DNA from 2 places in the Serratia fonticola genome. Region 2 is predicted to be linked to the other one. Evidence: predicted binding sites of a transcription regulator. Region 2 holds the regulator's gene; the other holds the start of a gene.
The links. The regulator CRP, encoded in region 2, controls carbon source genes, mostly activating them, when cyclic AMP is high. The targets are predictions, from matches to a motif close to ATGTGANNNNNNTCACAT.
Positions count from the first base shown of each region.

Region 1: the regulator CRP is predicted to act here: its motif matches at 2,070-2,087, upstream of cdd (cytidine deaminase).

Region 1 covers NZ_CP011254.1:3,823,383-3,827,923, reverse strand. The annotation lists gene WN53_RS17080 (MFS transporter) at 1-769, shown strand, start outside; gene WN53_RS17075 (CidA/LrgA family protein) at 909-1,316, shown strand; gene WN53_RS17070 (CidB/LrgB family autolysis modulator) at 1,313-2,008, shown strand; gene cdd (cytidine deaminase) at 2,146-3,030, shown strand; gene WN53_RS17060 (NAD-dependent malic enzyme) at 3,187-4,541, shown strand, end outside.
Region 2 covers NZ_CP011254.1:1,354,408-1,358,948, forward strand. The annotation lists gene WN53_RS06035 (MFS transporter) at 1-254, opposite strand, end outside; gene WN53_RS06040 (LysR substrate-binding domain-containing protein) at 447-1,355, shown strand; gene WN53_RS06045 (OsmC family protein) at 1,358-1,765, opposite strand; gene crp (cAMP-activated global transcriptional regulator CRP) at 2,147-2,779, shown strand; gene WN53_RS06055 (YccS/YhfK family putative transporter) at 2,836-4,541, shown strand, end outside.

The DNA of each region.
Region 1 (4,541 bases), 2.5 Mb from region 2:
GATGGTAGCCGGTTACAGCCCACTGCTGCCTTTCTACCTGTCCGGTGGGTTGGCGTTACTGACTGTGATAACCCTGAGCTTCCGCCTGCGCAGCTATCCATCGCCACCGATAGAAGACACTGGCAACACTCCACCGTCGGTTCTCAACTTCCGCCAGACGTTGAAGGTGCTACGCGGCGATCGGCGGCTGATTTATTTCACCCTTGGCAGCACGTTAGGCGCGGTGGTGTTTGGCCAATTTACCGGCTATCTGTCGCAGTATCTGATCATCGTTAGCGATGCCGAATTTGCTTACAAAGTGATTGGCGTGGTGATGATCGTCAACGCCTGCATCGTCATCGCCCTGCAGTATCTGCTGAGCCGCGGTATGCGCCAGGACAACATGCTGCGCTGGCTGATGCTGGGCACGCTGTTCTTCGTCCTGGGGCTGATCGGCTTTATGCTGGCAGGCCTTTCGATATGGCTATGGGTGCTGGCCATGGCGATTTTCACCCTGGGGGAAATCATCGTCATTCCGGTCGAATATATGTTTATCGACTTTATCGCCCCGCCTCACCTGAAAGGCAGCTATTACGGCGTGCAGAGCCTGAGTAATCTGGGAGGTGCCATCAACCCGGTGATGTGCGGTTTCCTGCTGAGCTATGCGCCACCGCCGGTCATGTTCCTGGTGTTGATCGCCGCTGCGTTGTTCAGCCTGCTGTTCTTTTTCCTCGGCCATCGTTTGGCGGAACAGCAAAAGCCGCTTGCCAGCCTGAGCAACACGGAATAGCCTGGCCCGCTACACTTAAGGCGGGCCGTAATCTTGCCAAAATGGCATGATAGGCATAGCGAGAATTCATGATGCGTTTTGTGGCGTAGCTCACAGTTTAATTGTATGATGAATGCATCAACATCAACGAGAATGCACTATGGGCAACCTATTTAACCTGTGTTGGAAATATGTCAGGGCGATCGTGCTGATCTACCTCAGCCTGTTCGCCGGTAACGCCATTGCGGCGGTGCTGCCGATCGCCATTCCCGGCAGCATTATCGGGATGTTGATCCTGTTTGCCCTGCTCTCTTCACAAATTCTACCGGCCAAATGGGTCAAGCCTGGCTGCCATCTGTTTATCCGCTATATGGTGCTGCTGTTCGTGCCAATCGGCGTCGGTATCATGAAGTATTACGACCAGATAGTTGACGATTTGGCTCCGCTAATCGTGTCTTGCCTGATCAGTACGCTGCTGGTGTTTGTGGTGGTTGGCTATACTTCACATTACTTCCACCGCGAGCGTCCCATCCTCGGTAAAGCAAAAGATGCGGGGGATGAGCAATGATGCAAAATATCTGGTGGTCCTTACCACTGACCCTGGTGGTGTTTTACGCGGCACGCAAGCTGGCGCAAAAGCTCCACATGCCGTTGCTGAACCCATTATTGGTCTCGATGGCGGTGATTATCCCGCTGCTGTTGCTGACCGGCATTCCGTATGAACGCTATTTTCAAGGCAGCAAAATCCTCAACGATCTGCTGCAACCGGCGGTGGTCGCCCTTGCCTTTCCGCTATACGAGCAGATCCATCAGATCCGCGCGCGTTGGAAATCCATCATCACCGTCTGTTTTATTGGCAGCATGACCGCAATGATCAGCGGCGGTGCCATTGCCCTGCTGATGGGGGCCAAACCCGAGATTGCCGCCTCGATCTTGCCCAAATCGGTGACGACTCCGATAGCCATGGCGGTAGCCGAGTCGATTGGCGGCATCCCGGCCATCAGCGCGGTGTGCGTAATTTTTGTCGGTATTCTGGGGGCGGTTTTTGGCCATTCGCTGCTTAGCCTGTTGCGGATCAACACCAATTCATCGCGCGGTTTGGCGATGGGTACCGCCTCGCATGCGTTGGGTACAGCACGCTGCGTAGAAATGGATTACCAACAGGGCGCATTCAGTTCGCTGGCTCTGGTTATCTGCGGGATTATCACTTCCCTGACCGCGCCGTTTGTGTTCCCGATATTGTTGCGACTGTTTGGTTAACGGCTAAAAACTTGCGATATGTCTCGCATTTATGGTTTTCATTGCACTGGTTTCATTAAAAAATAGATATAAATCACATTTTGTTGTGGGCCGGTTGCCTAGAATGTTAACCCGTTAACTTGTAGAGAGACTTCCTTATGCATTCTCGCTTTCACTCCGCCTACAGCGAATTGCCTGCGGCCTTGCAATCCGCCCTGCTGCCCTATTTAGATGCACCTGATTTCGCAGCCATGTTCAAGGCCGAGCAGATTGCGGCGATCAAGCAACAGTGCGGGTTGGATGACGATGCTCTGGCCTTTGCTCTGCTGCCATTGGCGGCGGCCTGCTCGTTAACGCCGATTTCGCATTTCCACGTTGGGGCGGTGGCACGTGGCGTCAGCGGCAACTGGTATTTTGGTGGCAACATGGAATTCCGTGGTGCGCCTATGCAACAAACCGTGCATGCGGAACAGTGCGCTGTCACGCATGCTTGGTTGCGTGGCGAAGCCAAACTGGTTGCGGTCACCGTCAACTACTCACCCTGCGGCCACTGCCGCCAGTTTATGAATGAGCTTAACAGCGGCACCGAGTTGGAGATCCACCTGCCTGCACGGGCAACCGCCACGCTGGGTGATTACCTGCCTTACTCCTTCGGCCCGAAAGATCTGCAAATCAGCGAGTTGCTGATGGATCCGGTCGATCACGGTTTCCAACTGACGCTGGATGATGAACTGGCGAAAGCTGCCCTGGATGCCGCCAACCGCAGCCATGCCCCTTACAGCACTGCCCATAGCGGCGTAGCGCTGGAAGCCGAAGACGGCAAGGTTTACGCTGGCCGCTATGCAGAAAATGCCGCGTTCAACCCTAGCCTGCCGCCATTGCAGGCCGCCCTGATCCTGATGAATGTCTCCGGTGGCGATTGCCAGAAAATCCGTCGTGCCGTATTGGCAGAAGCGGAAGGCGCAATCCTGACCCAGTGGGATGCCACCCGCGCCACCCTGGCGGCCTTGGGCTGCGAAGACGTCCAACGCGTCACCTTCTGATCCCTCAGGCGGAGCCACCGTGCTCCGCCGCAATCCGTCTAAAAAACCAGCAACAAGCGACAATTCCTCATTATTTACTAACAAATGCTGTACATATTTTGCCGATCTCTTAGGATCGGCAGTAATAAAGCTTACCCTAGGCAAAGAGTAAAACTGATGGAACTGGAATACGAAAGCAAACGCCCTCTCTACATCCCCTACGCTGGCCCCATTCTGTTGGAGTTCCCGTTACTGAACAAAGGCAGCGCCTTTTCCGAAGAAGAGCGCAGTAACTTCAACCTGCACGGCCTGCTGCCGGAAGCGATAGAAACCATCGAAGAACAGGTGGAACGCGCTTACCGTCAGTATCAGGATTTCAAGAACGATAACGACAAGCACATCTACCTGCGCAATATCCAGGACACCAACGAAACGCTGTTCTATCGCCTGCTGGATTCGCACCTGAGCGAGATGATGCCCATCATCTATACGCCAACCGTGGGCGAAGCCTGTGAGCATTTCTCTGATATCTATCGCCGCGCACGTGGGCTGTTTATCTCCTACCCGAACCGCGATCGCATCGACGATATGCTGCAAAACGCCACCAAGCAGAACGTTAAGGTGATTGTGGTCACCGACGGGGAACGCATCCTTGGCCTGGGCGACCAGGGCATCGGGGGCATGGGTATTCCAATCGGTAAACTCTCTCTGTACACCGCCTGTGGCGGCATCAGCCCGGCCTATACCTTGCCGGTGGTGCTGGACGTGGGTACCAACAACCCGCAGCGCCTGAACGATCCGCTCTATATGGGGTGGCGTCATCCGCGTATTTCTGGCGATGAATATCACGCCTTTGTGGAAGAATTCATCCAGGCGGTGAAACGCCGTTGGCCGAACGTGCTGTTACAGTTTGAAGATTTCGCCCAGAACAACGCCACACCGCTGCTTAATCGCTATCGTGATGAGCTGTGCTGCTTTAACGACGATATCCAAGGCACCGCCGCCGTGACGCTGGGCAGCCTGATTGCCGCCAGCCGTGCTGCTGGTAGCCAACTACGCGATCAAACCGTTGCCTTCCTGGGTGCCGGTTCCGCAGGTTGTGGTATTGCCGAGCAGATCATTGCCCAGATGAAATCCGAAGGATTGAGCGAAGAAGAAGCCCGCGCCCGCGTGTTCATGGTTGACCGCTTTGGCCTGCTGACGGATAAGCTGCCGAACCTGCTCGATTTCCAGAGCAAACTGGTGCAGAAAAGTGCCAGTCTGCAGCAATGGCAGGTGGAGAGCGATGCGATCTCCCTGCTGGAAGTAGTGCGCAACGCCAAGCCGACCGTGCTGATCGGCGTCTCTGGCCAGCCGGGGCTGTTTACCGAAGAGCTGATCCGTGAGATGCACCAGCATTGCCCGCGCCCGATCGTGATGCCGCTGTCCAACCCAACTTCCCGCGTGGAAGCCCGGCCAGAAGATATCATCAACTGGACCGACGGTGCCGCACTGGTCGCCACCGGTAGCCCGTTCTCACCGGTAACCTATAA
Region 2 (4,541 bases):
GCAAATCCCCCCAGCAGCAGTAACGAACTGCACAGCACTTTCTTAAAACCAAAGCGGTCATTGAGCCAGCCCGCCGGTATCTGGAACAGGGAATACGCCAGGAAAAACATCCCGGTAATGTAGCCCAGCTGTTCCGGCTGTAGATTGAACTCGCGTTCGATAGGTAACAGCGCAAAACCCATCACGGTTTTATCGATGTACACCACGACATAGCCCACAAACAGCAAAAAAATCATTAGCGAACGATTTTTCATCGCCGATATTCCTTTAAGTTATCACCCAGGCTGCCCACCAGCGTGGCGGGCGTAGTATAATAATGTGATCCAGGTCACTTTATAGTTTTAATAACAGTCACTTACAATAACATGCTGAAATTATCGCCTTTTGCCGGGCGGCATAAGATACAATTTTGTAAGGGGTGATGCTTTTTATTGATAGGGTGGGGAATGCGCTATTTACCGAAGTTACAGCAGTTGAAAGTCTTCCAGCAGGTGATCCGCAGTGGCAGTATTCGCGGGGCGGCGCGCGCGCTGGAGCAATCTCAACCGGCGGTGAGCCGCACCATCCGTGAACTGGAACAGATCCTGGAAACCCAGTTGATCAATCGCAGCAGTCAGGGAATGACGCTGACCGAAACCGGCCGCGCCTTCGCCCTGCGAATGCAGTTGATCCTGGAGGAATTGCAGCGCGCCGCCGACGAGATCCAGCAGTTGAATCAGCATTCACAAGGCAACGTCGCCATCGGCTGCTCTTCGCTACTCGCCCTCACGGTATTACCGGAGCTGGTCGAAGCCTTCAAACAGCCGTTTCCGCAGGCCAATCTCCTGATCCGCGAGGCGCAGCTTTCTACGCTGCTGCCAGCATTGCGCGAAGGCCGCCTGGATTTTGCCGTGGGTACCGTCAGCCCGGAACTGCCTCTGGAGGATCTGGTGCGTGAACCGCTGTTCAACGCCTCTTTTTGCATTATCGCACGCCAGGGGCACCCACTGGCGCAGGCCACCTCGCTGGACGAGCTGCGTGAGGCCAAGTGGTTATTACCGGAAACCGATATGGGGTATTACCAGCAGTTGCGCGCGGTGTTAGGCACCTTCTATCAGCAATTGAGTCGTTCGCCCATTCGCTCGGACTCGGTGACCTGTGGCTTGAATATGGTGTTGGAGGCGGATTATTTGACTATCGTGGCGCGGGCGATGAGTGCACCGTTCCATTTGCAGCATCGGCTGGTGGCATTGCCTATCGACACGCTGCCGCAGGCTCAATACTGCGTGCTGTATTCACAGAAATCGCCGCTAACCGTGACGGCACGGCGATTTCTTGATTTATTGCGTGCCCACTGCCTGCGCTACCCTTGGTAGGATCAGGCCACTTCGCGGATTTCGAAGCTGTGGGTGATGCTGGCGGCTTTACCCAACATCAAGGAGACGGAGCAGTATTTCTCGGCGGAAAGATCCACCGCGCGCTCTACAATCTTATCGGTCAGCCCTTTGCCGGTGACAATAAAATGCAGATTGATATGGGTAAACAGACGTGGCGCTTCTTCACGACGCTCGGAGGTCAGTTTTACCTCGCAGTCACGCACATCGTTACGCCCTTTTTGCAGGATCGACACCACATCGATGGCGCTACAGCCGCCGACGGACATCAACACCATTTCCATCGGGCTTGGCGCTTTATCGCCCGCGTTGCCATCCATCAAAACCTGGTGGCCGGACGCAGACTCACCCAGGAATGTCAGTCCTTCTACCCACTTAACTCTTGCCTGCATGTTACACACTCCGGTTAATTTCTTAAAAACAGGGTACGCTTTCGCATACATTCTGGCAACGTAACCTGATGCTAATCATGCTGAAGCGAGACAACACAAGACACCCGCCTCACTCTGTGCTACAAACAGAGCCGCAATAACTCTTTCCAGGTCACCGATTTCAGGGATACGTCCAAGGAAAGGCCCCTATATTGGTTTGTTAACAGAATGTAGCTTGCAGCTCTCCCTGCAAGTTAATATGCTAGAGCACAAGCGTATTTCTATAACACGCCTCAAAACCTGTTGATAGCCACAATTAAAACACCGGGCTATAAGCACGTTTTACAGGGAACTCTGACCCCTGTGATACAAGGCAGCGATAACAACAGAGGATAACAGCGAATGGTTCTCGGCAAACCGCAAACAGACCCGACTCTCGAATGGTTCCTGTCTCATTGCCATATCCACAAATATCCATCGAAGAGTACGCTGATTCACCAAGGTGAAAAGGCCGAAACGCTTTACTACATCGTCAAAGGCTCCGTTGCGGTGCTGATTAAAGATGAAGAAGGCAAAGAGATGATCCTGTCCTACCTTAACCAGGGGGATTTCATCGGCGAGCTTGGATTATTTGAAGAAGGCCAGGAGCGTAGCGCCTGGGTACGGGCCAAAACTGCCTGTGAAGTGGCTGAAATTTCCTACAAGAAATTCCGCCAACTGATCCAGGTTAACCCGGATATCCTGATGCGCCTGTCCGCACAGATGGCTAACCGCCTGCAAGTCACCTCAGAGAAAGTGGGTAACCTCGCCTTCCTTGACGTTACCGGCCGCATTGCACAGACCTTGCTGAACCTGGCAAAACAACCTGATGCCATGACTCACCCAGACGGTATGCAGATCAAAATCACCCGCCAGGAAATTGGCCAAATCGTCGGTTGCTCACGTGAAACCGTCGGTCGTATTTTGAAAATGCTCGAAGATCAAAACCTGATCTCCGCGCACGGCAAAACCATTGTCGTGTACGGTACGCGTTAATCCCCAGGGAAACGGTGCAGCAATGCGCCGTTTCTTTACCTACTGAATAGCCAACCATGTGGCGCCGCCTGATCTACCACCCGGAAGTCAACTACGCACTGCGGCAAACGCTGGTGTTGTGCCTGCCGGTGGCGTTTGGTTTGTTGATTGGCAACCTGCAACTCGGCATGCTGTTCTCGTTGGTGCCCGCCTGCTGCAACATTGCCGGGCTGGATACGCCACACAAACGCTTTTTCAAACGCCTGGTTGTAGGCGGCTCCCTGTTCGCACTCAGCAGCCTTCTGCTGCAACAAGCCCTACTGTGGGATCTACCACTACCCTTGCTGATGCTGGGAATGGCGCTGTTGCTCGGCGTCAGCGGAGAAATCAGCCCGCTGCATGCACGCCTGCTGCCAGCCGCACTGGTTGCCGCCATCTTTTCCCTCAGCATGGTAGGTACCGTGCCAATCTGGCACGCCCCTTTACTGTATATCGTCGGCACCGCCTGGTACGGGCTGTTTACCTGGGCCTGGTTCAAGCTGTGGAAAGAGCAGCCGATGCGCGAATCCCTAAGCCAGTTGTATATGCAGCTGGCCGACTATTTTGAAGCCAAATACTCATTACTGACGCAGCATACCGATCCAGAAACTGCCCTGCCGCCGCTGTTGCAACGCCAGCAGAAAGTAATGGATCTGATCAGTCTGCTATACCAACAGCTGAATTTCCTGCCCCATGCCAATAACCTGGAGCAAAAGCGCCTGCAACGTACGTTTCAGGTGGCGCTCGATTTGCAGGAGCACATCACCGTCAGCCTGCATCTGCCGGAAGAAGTGCAAAAACTGGTGGAGCAAAGCCAGGCCGAAGCGATTATCCGCCGCAACGCCCAGGTGATCGCCACGCGCCTGCGGGTGGTGGCCGACGATATTCTCTATCATCGGCACTCTGCGCGTTTCAGTATGAAGAATGAGCTGGCGGCGCTGGAAAAAGTAGCCTCACAGCACGCCGATAACCCGGTTGGCCAGTTCTGCTATTACCACTTCAGCCGCATCGCGCGCCTGCTGCGTACCCAGCACCCACTGTACCGCCGCAATCTGATGGCCAACCAGTCACGGTTGCCGTTTTGGCCTGCGGTGGTGAGCTATCTGTCGTTTAAATCCAACGCCCTGCGCAACGCCGCCAGGCTGGGGGTCATTCTTGCGGCAGGCAGCAGCCTGGGCATGCTGTTCAACCTGCCAAAACCCTATTGGATCTTGCTGACCATCATGCTGGTCAGCCAAAACGGCTATAACGCCACGCGGGTGAGGATCCAGCACCGTGCCCTCGGCACGTTGGCCGGGTTGGTAATTGCCGCCGGGCTGTTACAACTACAGATGCCGGAGAACGTGACGCTGAGCATCATGTTGGCGATCACCCTGGCGGCCTATCTGATCTTGCGGAAAAACTACGGGTTGGCGGTGATGGGCTTCACCGTGACCGCCGTCTATACTTTGCAGCTCTTGGCGCTGAACGGTACCCATTTCCTGGTTCCACGCCTGATTGATACCCTTATCGGCTGCGTACTGGTGTTTGGCGGCACGATCTGGCTATGGCCGCAGTGGCAGAGTGGCCTGCTGCGTAAAAACGCCCATCAGGCTCTGGAGCACGATCAGACAGCACTGCGCTTATTGTTGGAAGAACAGGAACCGGACCCCAGCGAACTGGCCTACACGCGTATGCAGGTCAATCAGGCGCATAATGCCCTGTTTACCTCGCTCAATCAGGCGATGCAGGAACCGGGGTTTGA